Regions from separate parts of the Enterobacter chinensis genome, predicted to be linked through region 3. Evidence: predicted binding sites of a transcription regulator. Region 3 holds the regulator's gene; each other region holds the start of a gene.
What was found. The regulator PhoB, encoded in region 3, activates phosphate uptake and scavenging genes when phosphate is short. The targets are predictions, from matches to a motif close to CTGTCATAAAACTGNCNNAT.
Positions count from the first base shown of each region.

Region 1: the regulator PhoB is predicted to act here: its motif matches at 1,634-1,653, upstream of uvrB (excinuclease ABC subunit UvrB).
Region 2: the regulator PhoB is predicted to act here: its motif matches at 1,565-1,584, upstream of glpT (glycerol-3-phosphate transporter).

Region 1 is NZ_JARDVI010000002.1:383,319-387,587, reverse strand. It holds gene bioD (dethiobiotin synthase) at 1-447, shown strand, start outside; gene PYW49_RS06755 (ABC transporter ATP-binding protein) at 410-1,132, opposite strand; gene uvrB (excinuclease ABC subunit UvrB) at 1,884-3,899, shown strand; gene yvcK (uridine diphosphate-N-acetylglucosamine-binding protein YvcK) at 3,974-4,269, opposite strand, start outside.
Region 2 is NZ_JARDVI010000004.1:299,256-303,524, forward strand. It holds gene glpA (anaerobic glycerol-3-phosphate dehydrogenase subunit A) at 1-1,441, opposite strand, end outside; gene glpT (glycerol-3-phosphate transporter) at 1,693-3,045, shown strand; gene glpQ (glycerophosphodiester phosphodiesterase) at 3,057-4,118, shown strand; gene yfaE (class I ribonucleotide reductase maintenance protein YfaE) at 4,202-4,269, opposite strand, start outside.
Region 3 is NZ_JARDVI010000002.1:778,594-782,862, reverse strand. It holds gene sbcC (exonuclease subunit SbcC) at 1-420, opposite strand, end outside; gene sbcD (exonuclease subunit SbcD) at 417-1,622, opposite strand; gene phoB (phosphate response regulator transcription factor PhoB) at 1,810-2,499, shown strand; gene phoR (phosphate regulon sensor histidine kinase PhoR) at 2,521-3,816, shown strand; gene brnQ (branched-chain amino acid transporter carrier protein BrnQ) at 4,226-4,269, shown strand, end outside.

The DNA of each region.
Region 1 (4,269 bases), 400 kb from region 3:
ATCAGCGCCGACGAAGGTCGTCCGATTGATTTCGCCGTGCTGTCTTCCGGATTACGCACGCTGGAAAGCCAGGCGGACTGGGTGCTGGTGGAGGGCGCAGGCGGCTGGTTTACGCCGCTTTCGGACACGCAGACCTTTGCTGACTGGGTGCAGCGCGAGCAGCTCCCGGTCATTCTGGTCGTAGGGGTGAAGCTCGGCTGTATCAACCATGCGATGTTAACCTCGCAGGCCGTTTCGCAGGCAGGGCTGCGTCTGGCGGGCTGGATAGCCAACGACGTGGTTGCCCCCGGCAAGCGGCATCAGGAGTATCTGGCGACGCTCCTGCGGGTTCTTCCTGCTCCATTCCTCGGGGAGATCCCGTGGCTTGCGGACAATGCCGAACGTGCCGAAACCGGGCGCTATCTCGACCTCAGCGCCTTGCTTCCAGCGACATCCAGTGGGCAATAAGCTCATCATCCAGCTCGTTAACGTGGCCCTGGGCCACGTTACGCCCGCGATAAAGCATGCAAAAACGATCCGCGACCCGGCGAATAAACGACAGTTGCTGTTCAGCCAGCAGCACCGTCATCCCCAGCTCGCGGTTTAAGCGCACTAACAGTTGCCCCAGCTTATGCGTGAAACCGTGACCTGCGCCGTGCAGGGGCTCATCCAGAATCAGCATCCGCGGACGGTTTACCAGCGCATTGGCCAGCGCCAGCTGGTACTGATCGTCTGGCGAAAGGGCGTTTCCCCGGGTTTGACGTAACGCGTAGAGTTCCGGGAACAGATCATATATCTCACTTTTCGCTTCCGGATCGGGCTTGCCCATCGCCCGCATGGCGATATGCAAATTCTCCTCAATCGTCAGCTGGGAGAAGATCCGCCTGTCCTGCGGGACGTAGCCTATCCCCGGCCCTGAACGCTGCTCTGGCACCTGGCTGAGCAAATCACGCGGCGGTGCGCCTGCCTCATGCCAGATGATGGTGCCGCTTTCGACAGGCACTTTCCCGGCGATGCAATTCATGAGGGTGGTTTTACCCATACCCGGCAGGCCAACGACGCCTGTACACATCCCTTGTGGAAAATCTAAATCCACGTTCCATAGCGTATGTTGGCTTCCGTAAAACTGATTCACTGCACGCAGACTCAACATCTTTCTCTCCTTAAAAATGTGTGTAGGTGAGGCACGTTTGGGATAGTGCAAAACCCCTGCCAGAAAGCGCAAAGTGATTAAAAAAGCGACTTTTTTAGGAATAAGTCACAGGAGCGCGGTGTAAAACCTGCGGGATTGCACATCGACGGTGCTGGCGGTGTTGAGTTGTGGTGCAGGGCTATAAATGATGAAAATGTGAGCAAGATCCCATCGGTTGGTTATGAATGACTCAACTGTTAATCATCAAAAAATAGCTATAAAAATTTTTTCCTGCCGTTTCGTGGGAAAATCCGGGAATTTGCCGAGCGCCAGTCTGTATGGGCTGGAAGCAGTTATCCACTATTCCTGTGGATAACCATGTGCATTAGAGTTAGAAAACACGCGATAAGCGAGAGAAGACGCGGCTTTCGCCCAAATTGACGCGAAACGCGGCTTTAGAAAATATCGTTTATAATTTAACTGCTTAGATAAAAGCAATTCCCGTCATGAAAGTGTCACTCGTTGCCATAAAACTATCATTACCTGGCTTGACAAATGTTAAAAAAGAAAAAGTTCTGGGGATAACCTGACCTGACTGGTGTTTTATGTTGTCACAGTCCAAATTTTGGCCGCTATCGCGCTAATCATTCAGGCGCTACTCTAAATATCGTGACATGCTACTGGTTTTTCATCCAGTGTTTTTTACTGGCATTCCTGGCCACAAGGAGTAAAATTACTCCCTGCCGCTTATAACGTCATCAGGTTGTCGCCCATGAGTAAACCGTTCAAATTGAGTTCTGCTTTCCGTCCTTCGGGGGATCAGCCCGAGGCCATCCGCCGTCTGGAAGAGGGGCTGGAAGACGGGCTGGCACACCAGACGCTGCTGGGGGTAACCGGCTCCGGCAAAACGTTTACCATTGCCAACGTGATCGCTGACCTGCAGCGCCCCACGATGGTGCTGGCACCCAACAAAACCCTGGCCGCACAGCTTTACGGTGAGATGAAAGAGTTCTTCCCGGACAACGCGGTGGAGTATTTTGTCTCCTACTACGATTACTACCAGCCCGAAGCCTATGTCCCGAGCTCTGACACCTTCATTGAGAAAGATGCTTCGGTAAACGAACACATTGAGCAGATGCGTCTGTCCGCCACCAAGGCGCTGCTTGAGCGTCGTGATGTGGTTGTCGTCGCGTCGGTTTCCGCTATCTACGGTCTGGGCGATCCGGACCTGTACCTGAAGATGATGCTCCACCTGACGCAGGGGATGATCATCGATCAGCGCGCCATTGTGCGCCGTTTGGCTGAACTGCAGTACGCCCGTAACGATCAGGCATTCCAGCGCGGGACGTTTCGCGTGCGCGGCGAAGTCATCGACATCTTCCCGGCGGAATCGGACGACATGGCGCTGCGCGTTGAGCTGTTTGACGAAGAGGTCGAGCGCCTCTCGCTGTTCGACCCGCTGACAGGACACATTGAGTCGGTGATTCAGCGTTTCACCATTTACCCGAAAACGCACTACGTGACGCCACGCGAGCGTATCGTGCAGGCGATGGAAGAGATTAAAGTGGAGCTGGCAGACCGCCGTAAGGTGCTGCTGGCGAACAATAAGCTACTGGAAGAACAACGACTGAGTCAGCGTACCCAGTTTGATCTGGAGATGATGAACGAACTGGGCTACTGCTCCGGCATTGAAAACTACTCCCGCTTCCTCTCCGGACGCGGGCCGGGCGAGCCACCGCCGACGCTGTTTGACTATCTTCCGGCAGACGGTTTACTGGTGATTGACGAATCCCACGTCACTATCCCGCAGATTGGCGGGATGTATCGCGGTGACCGCGCGCGTAAAGAGACGCTGGTGGAGTACGGATTCCGCCTGCCGTCAGCGCTGGATAACCGCCCGATGAAGTTTGAAGAGTTCGAAGCGCTGGCTCCGCAGACCATCTACGTGTCGGCAACCCCGGGAAACTACGAGCTGGAGAAATCCGGTGAAGACGTTGTCGATCAGGTTGTGCGTCCAACGGGGCTGCTCGACCCGATTATTGAAGTTCGTCCGGTGGCGACGCAGGTGGACGATCTGCTCTCCGAGATCCGTATCCGTGCCGCCATCAACGAGCGCGTGCTGGTGACCACGCTCACCAAGCGTATGGCGGAAGACCTGACCGAGTACCTCGAAGAGCACGGCGAGAAGGTGCGTTATCTGCACTCGGATATCGATACCGTAGAGCGAATGGAGATTATCCGCGACCTGCGTCTGGGCGAGTTTGACGTGCTGGTGGGGATCAACCTGCTGCGAGAAGGTCTGGATATGCCTGAAGTCTCGCTGGTGGCGATTCTGGATGCGGATAAAGAGGGCTTCCTGCGTTCTGAACGTTCTCTGATCCAGACCATTGGGCGTGCAGCGCGTAACGTCAACGGGAAAGCGATTCTGTACGGTGACAAAATCACCCCGTCGATGGCGAAAGCGATTGGCGAAACGGAGCGCCGTCGCGAGAAACAGCAGCGCTACAACGAAGAGCACGGTATTACACCGCAAGGGCTGAACAAGAAAGTGGTGGATATTCTGGCGCTGGGTCAGAACATTGCCAAGACCAAAGCGAAAGGCCGCGGCAAGGCGCGTTCAGTGGTGGAAGAAGATACCGTCGTGCTGACGCCGAAAGCCCTGCAGCAGAAAATCCACGAGCTGGAAGGGCAGATGATGCAGCACGCACAGAACCTGGAGTTCGAAGAGGCGGCGCAGATCCGCGACCAGCTTCATCAGCTGCGGGATCTTTTCATCGCCGCATCCTAGTAAAAGCGGCGTGTTTTCTCCCTCTCCCGGTGGGAGAGGGCCGGGGTGAGGGCATCAGGCCGCACAAAACGAGCCTAACCCAGCGCCTGAATCGCCTTCTCCAGCGCTTCGCGCAGCAGATGGCGGTCATGGCGATATTTTATATCGCTGGCCTCCAGCGGCTCCTGCACCACCAGGCGATCGCCAATCCCTGATACGTCGACTTTCGGTCCTACCACCACGCCGTCGATAATTTTCTTCCCGACGTACTGCTCCATCAGGCTCAGTTTATCCGCCAGCGACAGACTTGCGGCTGCCGGGCTCAGTTCACGTCCCAGGTTACCGATGTAGACCATCGGGGCAGGGGTGCGGCGCAGCGCCTGCGCCAGCT
Region 2 (4,269 bases), on a different contig from region 3:
CGGCGGCACGACAGGCGCACAGCTCGCCCTGGCAGGTCCCCATTCCGACGCGGGTGCGGCGGCGGAGATCGAGCAGGCTATTGACCGTCAGATTCTCCACCGCGTATTGCACTTCACCGGCGGTCACGGCTTCGCATTCGCATACCAGGCTGCGGCTCAGCCGGCCTTCACCCAGCCAGACCGGCGTCCTGTCGCCATGGCGATAGATGGCCGACCCGCGCAGAGGGGCGGGCAGAGAGATAATTTTTTGTAGCGTCTTCTCGGTGGACTGCCGCGATCCGGGCAGGGGTTGCTCCGCCGTTACGCACGGTTCGGTATTGCCCAGCTTGCGGCAGACGGCATCCGTTGCCCACTCCGCCATCAGGCGATAGGTCATCAGCTTGCCGCCGGTGATGGTGATAAACCCGTCCAGGCCGTCACGCGCAGCATGGTCGAGCAGCACAATGCCGCGGCTGACGTTACGCCCGCTCGGGTCGTTATCGCTGGCGACCAGCGGACGCACGCCCGCATAGGCGCGAAGGATCCGGGTCTGCGACATCACCGGAGCCAGTTTTTCCCCTTCGCGCAGCAGGATATCCACCTCTTCGGCGGTCACGCGGTTGTAATCAATCTCGCTGTAGTCCACGTGCGTTGAGGTCGTACCGATTAACGAAATGGTATCGCCGGGGACGAGGATATCGGCATCAGACGGTTTTCGGCAGCGGTTGATCACATGGTTATTAATGCGGTGGTCTAGGATCAGCAGGGAGCCTTTCGCCGGGAACATGCGAACCGACAGGTCGGCGTATTCCGCAATGCGCTGCCCCCAGATCCCCGCGGCATTGACGACGACGGAGGCGAACAGCTCGCTGTGCTCGTGGTATTGCGTGTCAAATACCCGTACGCCGCAAATGCGATGGCCTTCGCGGATAAGCCCGGTCACTTCGTGCCCGGTCAGAATGCGCGCGCCATGCTCGCGGGCGTCCAGCATATTTGCGGCGGTCAGGCGGAAAGGGTCAACGGTGCCGTCAGGCACTTTTACCGCGCCCGTCAGGGCCGGGTTGACAGAGGGCTCAATGCGACGCGCGAGGGCCGGGTCGATGGCCTCGGCCGGAATCCCCGCCGCACGGCAGGCGCTAATAAAGGTTGACTGAAAGGCAAGATCGTCTTCGGGAAGCGTAATAAACAGACCGTCGGTCGGTTCAATGCAGTGGCGGGCAATACGCCGAAGGATCTGATTTTCGGCGATACATTCGCGCGCGGATTCGCCATCCGTCACGGCGTAGCGGGCACCGCTGTGAAGCAGTCCATGATTGCGGCCGGTAGCGCCTGTCGCGATGTCATGGCGCTCCAGAAGCGTGACGCTTAATCCCCGCAGGGCGCAATCGCGTGCGATCCCGGCGCCGGTTGCGCCACCGCCAATGATAATCACATCGCTATAGCGTGGATCGTGAATTGTCATTGTCATCCCTCTGTGTTCGTTTTTTATCATTTAGCCACATGAAAACTATGGTTTGTTTGATTTCGAACACAAACGAGCGAAATTCGAAAGTGAAACGTGATTTCATGCGCTTTTTTGCGCATTCTGTCATATTTCTGTAACAATCTGTGCGTTGATTCACAGTAACAATCACCGTGATTTCTTAACATCCCCGCCTCTGGAATTCAGGTGCGAGCCACCTGCTCATTCAATTCAAGGCCACGGAGGCTGTCATGCTCAGTATCTTCAAACCTGCGCCGCATCGGGCGCGTCTGCCAGAGGCAGAAATTGATCCGCTATACCGCCGCCTGCGTTGGCAAATTTTCCTGGGGATCTTCTTCGGGTACGCGGCGTACTACCTTGTTCGTAAAAACTTTGCGCTCGCTATGCCGTATCTGGTGGAGCAGGGCTTTTCGCGTGGCGATCTGGGGTTCGCGCTGTCGGGTATTTCCATCGCCTACGGTTTTTCAAAATTCATTATGGGTTCAGTGTCCGATCGCTCGAATCCACGCGTGTTCCTGCCGGCCGGTCTGATCCTGGCGGCAGCGGTTATGCTGTTTATGGGCTTTGTGCCGTGGGCAACCTCCAGCATTGCCGTCATGTTCGTGCTGCTGTTCCTTTGCGGCTGGTTCCAGGGAATGGGGTGGCCACCGTGCGGACGCACCATGGTGCACTGGTGGTCGCAAAAAGAGCGTGGCGGTATCGTGTCGGTGTGGAACTGCGCGCATAACGTGGGCGGCGGTATTCCGCCTCTGCTGTTCCTGCTGGGGATGGCCTGGTTCAACGACTGGCACGCGGCGCTGTATATGCCTGCCTTTGGCGCAATCGTGGTGGCGATTATTGCTTTTGCGCTGATGCGCGACACGCCACAGTCCTGCGGTCTGCCGCCGATCGAAGAGTACAAAAACGACTATCCGGATGATTACAGCAAGGAGCATGAAGAAGAGCTGACCGCAAAACAGATCTTCATGAAGTACGTCCTGCCGAACAAGCTGCTGTGGTACATCGCGGTGGCGAACGTGTTCGTTTACCTGCTGCGCTACGGCATTCTGGACTGGTCACCGACTTACCTGAAAGAGGTGAAGCACTTCGCGCTGGATAAATCGTCCTGGGCCTACTTCCTGTATGAATATGCGGGGATCCCGGGCACGCTGCTTTGCGGCTGGATGTCGGACAAAGTGTTCAGGGGTAACCGCGGTGCGACGGGAGTGTTCTTTATGACCCTGGTCACCATCGCGACCGTCGTTTACTGGCTCAACCCGCCGGGCAACCCATCAGTAGACATGGCCTGTATGATCGTCATCGGCTTCCTGATTTATGGTCCGGTTATGCTGATCGGTCTGCACGCGCTGGAACTGGCACCGAAGAAAGCAGCAGGCACGGCGGCAGGCTTTACCGGTCTGTTTGGCTACCTGGGTGGGTCGGTCGCGGCGAGCGCCATCGTGGGCTATACCGTTGACTTCTTCGGCTGGGACGGTGGCTTTATGGTGATGATCGGCGGTAGCGTGCTGGCGGTACTGCTGTTGATTGTCGTGATGTTCGGCGAAAAACGTCACCATGCGGAAGTGCTGGCGCGTCGTCAATAAGGAGCATTACCATGAAATTATCTTACTTAACAACCGGCCTGCTGCTGGCGGGCCTGATGACAGGTTCTGCACTGGCGGCAGATAAAATCGTTATTGCCCACCGTGGTGCGAGCGGCTATCTGCCCGAGCATACGCTGCCGGCAAAAGCGATGGCCTATGCGCAGGGCGCGGATTACCTCGAGCAGGATCTGGTGATGACGAAGGACGACCAGTTGGTCGTTCTGCACGATCACTATCTTGACCGCGTGACGGACGTGGCGGACCGTTTCCCAAACCGCGCCCGCAAAGATGGTCGTTTCTACGCCATTGATTTTACCCTGGCGGAGATCCGCTCCCTGAAGTTTACCGAAGGCTTCGAGATTGAAAACGGCAAGAAGGTGCAGGTCTATCCGGGACGTTTCCCGATGGGCAAATCTGACTTCAGGATCCATACCTTCCAGGAAGAGATTGAGTTTGTTCAGGGGCTGAACCACTCAACCGGTAAAAACATTGGTATCTACCCGGAAATCAAAGCGCCGTGGTTCCACCATCAGGAAGGGAAAGACATTGCGGCGAAAACGCTGGACGTGCTGAAGCAGTACGGCTACACCAGCAAGAAGGACAAGGTTTATCTGCAGTGTTTTGACGCCGCTGAGCTGAAGCGCATCAAAACCGAGCTGGAGCCGAAGAGGGGGATGAACCTCAATCTGGTGCAGCTGATTGCCTATACCGACTGGAATGAAACCCAGGAGAAGCAGCCGGACGGCAAGTGGGTGAACTACAGCTACGACTGGATGTTTAAGCCGGGTGCGATGAAGCAGATTGCGCAGTACGCCGACGGCATCGGGCCGGATTACCACATGCTGGTGGCGGAGGGTTCCACGCCGGGCCACGTGAAGCTGACGGCGATGGTGCAAGAGGCACATGCATGCAAGATGCAGGTCCATCCGTACACGGTGCGTGCAGACCAGCTGCCGCCGTATGCCGCGGACGTGAATCAGCTTTATGAGGTGTTGTACAACCAGGCGGACGTGGACGGACTGTTTACGGATTTCCCGGATAAAGCGGTGAGCTTTTTGAAGGATAAACGCTGAAATTGCCGGGTGGCGGCTGCGCCTTACCCGGCCTACGAACTGCGGTTTTGTAGGTCGGGTAAGCGAAGCGCCACCCGACGCAATCACATCTCGATCTCGATATCGCCTTTTGCCCTGCAGCAGCAGGGCAAAATTTCCCCTTCGTTGATAA
Region 3 (4,269 bases):
GGTGAGCGCGGCGGTTTGCTCCAGTTTATCCGTCACTTTATCGGCCAGAATTTTGCCATCTTCGCAGCGCGCCAGCTCCACGCGCGGTGCCTGCAGGTTCCCGTCAGGCTGATTACGCGCGCGGTTCTGGCTCCAGAAGGCGCGATAGGCAGTTCCTTTCACTTCAAACTCCACTTCGGCCAGACACTCAGCGGTGTCGCGCGTCATCAGGTCGTTTTGCGCCTGAGAAACCTTCTGCAGGCGTGGGGTTTCGTGATAAAGCGCCAGACAGATGGCGTCGAGCAGGGTGGTTTTGCCTGCTCCCGTCGCGCCGGTAATGGCAAACAGCCCGTTGCTGGCAAAGGGCTCAGCGGTAAAGTCAATTTTCCACTCGCCCTTGAGGGAGTTAAGATTTTTCAGGCGCAGGCTCAAAATTTTCATGCGTTTTCATCCTCATCATTGAGCGCATGCAGGGTATGAGTGAACAGCTCGCTAAGCCTTATGCGCTTCGCGTCGTCTATCTCCTCCTGCGAGAGCCTGCGTTCAAACACTTCTTCTACCCTCAGCTCGCTGAGGGTTTCGCGCTGGGCGCTGAGCAGAATTTTCTCGCGCTGCTCGCGGCTGCGGCGTACCAGTAACACTTCAACCGGCAAGTCTTCGGTCAGCGCCTGGATTTTTCGCTGCATATCATGCAGGTATTCATCGGTGGTAATTTCGATATCCAGCCAGACGGGAGGATTAAGCGCCGCGCCGCGCCACTGCTCAAGCTGGGCGGTAATGGCGTCGAGATCGCCTTTTAGCACCGCCAACGGCTGGGTGACCGGCACCTCCAGCGTCTCCACGGCGCTGAGTTTGCCCTCGGTGAAGCTCACCAGATGCACGGATTTGGCTTTGCCCGTTTCATCGAAGCTGAGCGAAAGCGGCGATCCGCAGTAGCGGATGTGCTCACAGCCGCCGATAACCTGCGCGCGGTGGATATGCCCGAGTGCAATATAGTCTGCAGGCGGGAAGTTTTGCGCCGGAAAGGCGTCCAGCGTGCCGATATAGATGTCGCGGACGGCGTCACTTTTACTGGCTCCGACGGTGGTGAGGTGCCCGGTCGCAATCACCGGAATCGGCTGGTCGCCGCGCAGAGCACAAGCTTCGGCGTACTGCTGGTGATAATAGTCGGTGATGGCCTGTAACAGATGTTGCTGCTTTTCTGCACCCGACAGCCCCGCCTGGCTTTGCACGATGTCCCGCGGACGTAAAAACGGTATGGGACACAGCACGGCCCCCGGCGTACCGTCGCGTTTTTTCAGGATCTGCGGGGCGTGCCCGGCGCTGGCGACCACGGTGGTATTGAGAAATGCCAGGATGTCGCGGGATTCATTGAGCGTCGCGACGGAATCATGGTTGCCGGCGACAATCACCAGATGGCAGCCGGTTTGCTGCAAATTCACCACGAAGCGGTTATACAGTTCACGCGCATAGCTGGGGGGAGAGCCGGTATCAAAAATGTCACCCGCCACAATAATCGCGTCCACCTCGTGCGTCTGGGCCGTTTCCAGCAGCCAGCTCAGGAACGCTTCATGTTCAGCCGCACGGCTTTTGCTGTAAAAATTTTGACCCAGATGCCAGTCCGAGGTGTGAAGTATGCGCATAGCTGATCCGTGGCAAAAAAGAGAAAGCAGGATTATAAACCTTCAGCGACGGGAAAATAACCGCTGTAATAAAACAACAGTTTGCCCGCGAACGTGGTACTGTTTTTCATAAATCTGTCATAAATCTGACGCATAATGGCGCCGAATTACAAACTTGTAACTTAAATAAGATAAGACAGGGCAAAGTATGGCGAGACGTATTCTGGTCGTAGAAGATGAAGCTCCAATTCGTGAAATGGTGTGCTTCGTGCTCGAGCAAAATGGCTTCCAGCCGGTTGAAGCGGAAGATTATGACAGCGCAGTGAACCAGCTAAATGAACCCTGGCCCGATCTGATTCTGCTGGACTGGATGTTGCCTGGCGGTTCCGGACTGCAGTTTATCAAACACCTGAAGCGTGAAGCGCTGACCCGCGACATACCGGTGGTGATGCTCACGGCGCGCGGAGAGGAAGAGGATCGCGTCCGCGGTCTGGAGACCGGCGCGGATGATTACATTACCAAACCTTTTTCACCGAAAGAGCTGGTGGCCCGCATTAAAGCCGTGATGCGCCGTATTTCGCCGATGGCGGTGGAAGAGGTGATAGAGATGCAGGGACTCAGCCTTGACCCCACCTCACACCGCGTGATGACCGGTGAAAATCCCCTCGACATGGGGCCTACCGAATTTAAACTCCTGCACTTCTTTATGACCCACCCGGAGCGCGTTTACAGCCGCGAGCAGTTGCTGAATAACGTCTGGGGAACTAACGTGTATGTCGAAGACCGGACGGTTGACGTCCATATCCGCCGCCTGCGAAAAGCGCTGGAACTGAGCGGCCACGATCGCATGGTGCAGACGGTCCGCGGCACGGGTTATCGTTTTTCTACCCGTTTCTGAATAATGACAGGAGTGTGACGCGTGCTGGAACGTCTGTCATGGAAAAGGCTCGTCTTTGAACTGATCTTATGTTGTATTCCGGCCTTCATTCTGGGGGCCTTTCTTGGATACCTGCCGTGGTTTCTGCTGGCGTCGGTCACCGGGCTGCTGATCTGGCATTTCTGGAACCTGCTGCGCCTCTCCTGGTGGCTGTGGGTTGACCGAAGCATGACGCCGCCGCCGGGAAGCGGCAGCTGGGAGCCGCTGCTGTACGGTCTGCATCAGATGCAGATGCGTAATAAAAAGCGCCGCCGTGAGCTGGGAAGCCTGATTAAGCGTTTTCGCAGCGGCGCGGAATCGCTGCCGGATGCCGTCATTCTCACCACCGAAGAAGGGACCATCTTCTGGTGTAACGGCCTTGCGCAACAGCTGCTGGGCCTGCGCTGGCCGGACGATAATGGCCAGAATATCCTCAACCTTCTGCGTTATCCCGAGTTCACGCTGTATCTGAAAAAGCGTGATTTTACCCGTCCGCACAATCTGAAGATCAACAATGGTCGCCATCTGGAAATCCGCGTGATGCCCTACAGCGATAAGCAGTGGCTGATGGTGGCGCGCGATGTCACCCAGATGCACCAGCTGGAAGGGGCGCGTCGCAACTTCTTCGCGAACGTCAGCCACGAATTACGTACGCCGTTGACCGTGCTTCAGGGTTACCTGGAGATGATGCAGGAGCAAACGCTTGAAGGTGCGCCGCGTGAAAAAGCGCTGCACACCATGCGCGAGCAAACGCACCGGATGGAAGGGCTGGTGAAGCAGCTGCTGACGCTCTCGAAGATTGAAGCGGCACCAACGCTTGCGCTGAATGACACCATCGATGTGCCGATGATGCTGCGGGTGGTGGAGCGTGAAGCGCAGACGTTAAGCCACAAAAAGCATCACCTGACCTTTGAGGTCGACAGCACGCTGAAGGTGCTGGGTAGTGAAGATGAACTGCGCAGCGCCATCTCCAACCTGGTGTATAACGCGGTGAACCATACGCCGGAAGGGACGGACATCGTGGTGCGCTGGCACCATACCCCAACGGGAGCCGAGTTTAGCGTGGAGGACAACGGGCCGGGGATCGCCCCGGAGCATATTCCGCGCCTCACCGAGCGTTTCTACCGTGTGGATAAAGCACGATCGCGACAGACAGGAGGAAGCGGCCTGGGGCTGGCGATTGTTAAACACGCGGTGAATCACCATGAAAGCCGTCTCGATATCCAGAGTACGCTGGGTAAAGGAACCCGCTTCAGCTTCGTGATCCCGGAACGATTAATTGCCAAAAAGATCGCCTGACAGCAGGTGTGTCATTTTACCTTTCCACGGGTCAGCGTCTGCTGGCCCGTTTGCTTTGCAGTCAAGCGAAACGCGGATGAATTTTATACGGCTGACTGTTTTTTGTTCGCATGATTAGCCATGGGTTTTTCTTATAAATAGCGTATTGTGCTGGCGTGTATTTTCATGCTGGCATATTGTTCTGGTTTTACGATCCCACCTTGCCTTTAAACGTTATAAGCGTTTAAATTGCGCCCCAGATACTGTCAGACCGACTGTATTTGCGTGGTAAATCGAAAAACTATTCTTCTCCACGCCAGGACGGGAGCATTTCCCGCTGAAATTGAGCAAATTTTCGGCTGTATCGTCCCGTCAGGGGAATCGGAAATCTCAATGTTTTCAACACCACATCCACAGGCAGTAAGGTTTTATGACCCATCACTTAAAATCGCGTGACATCATCGCGCTGGGCTT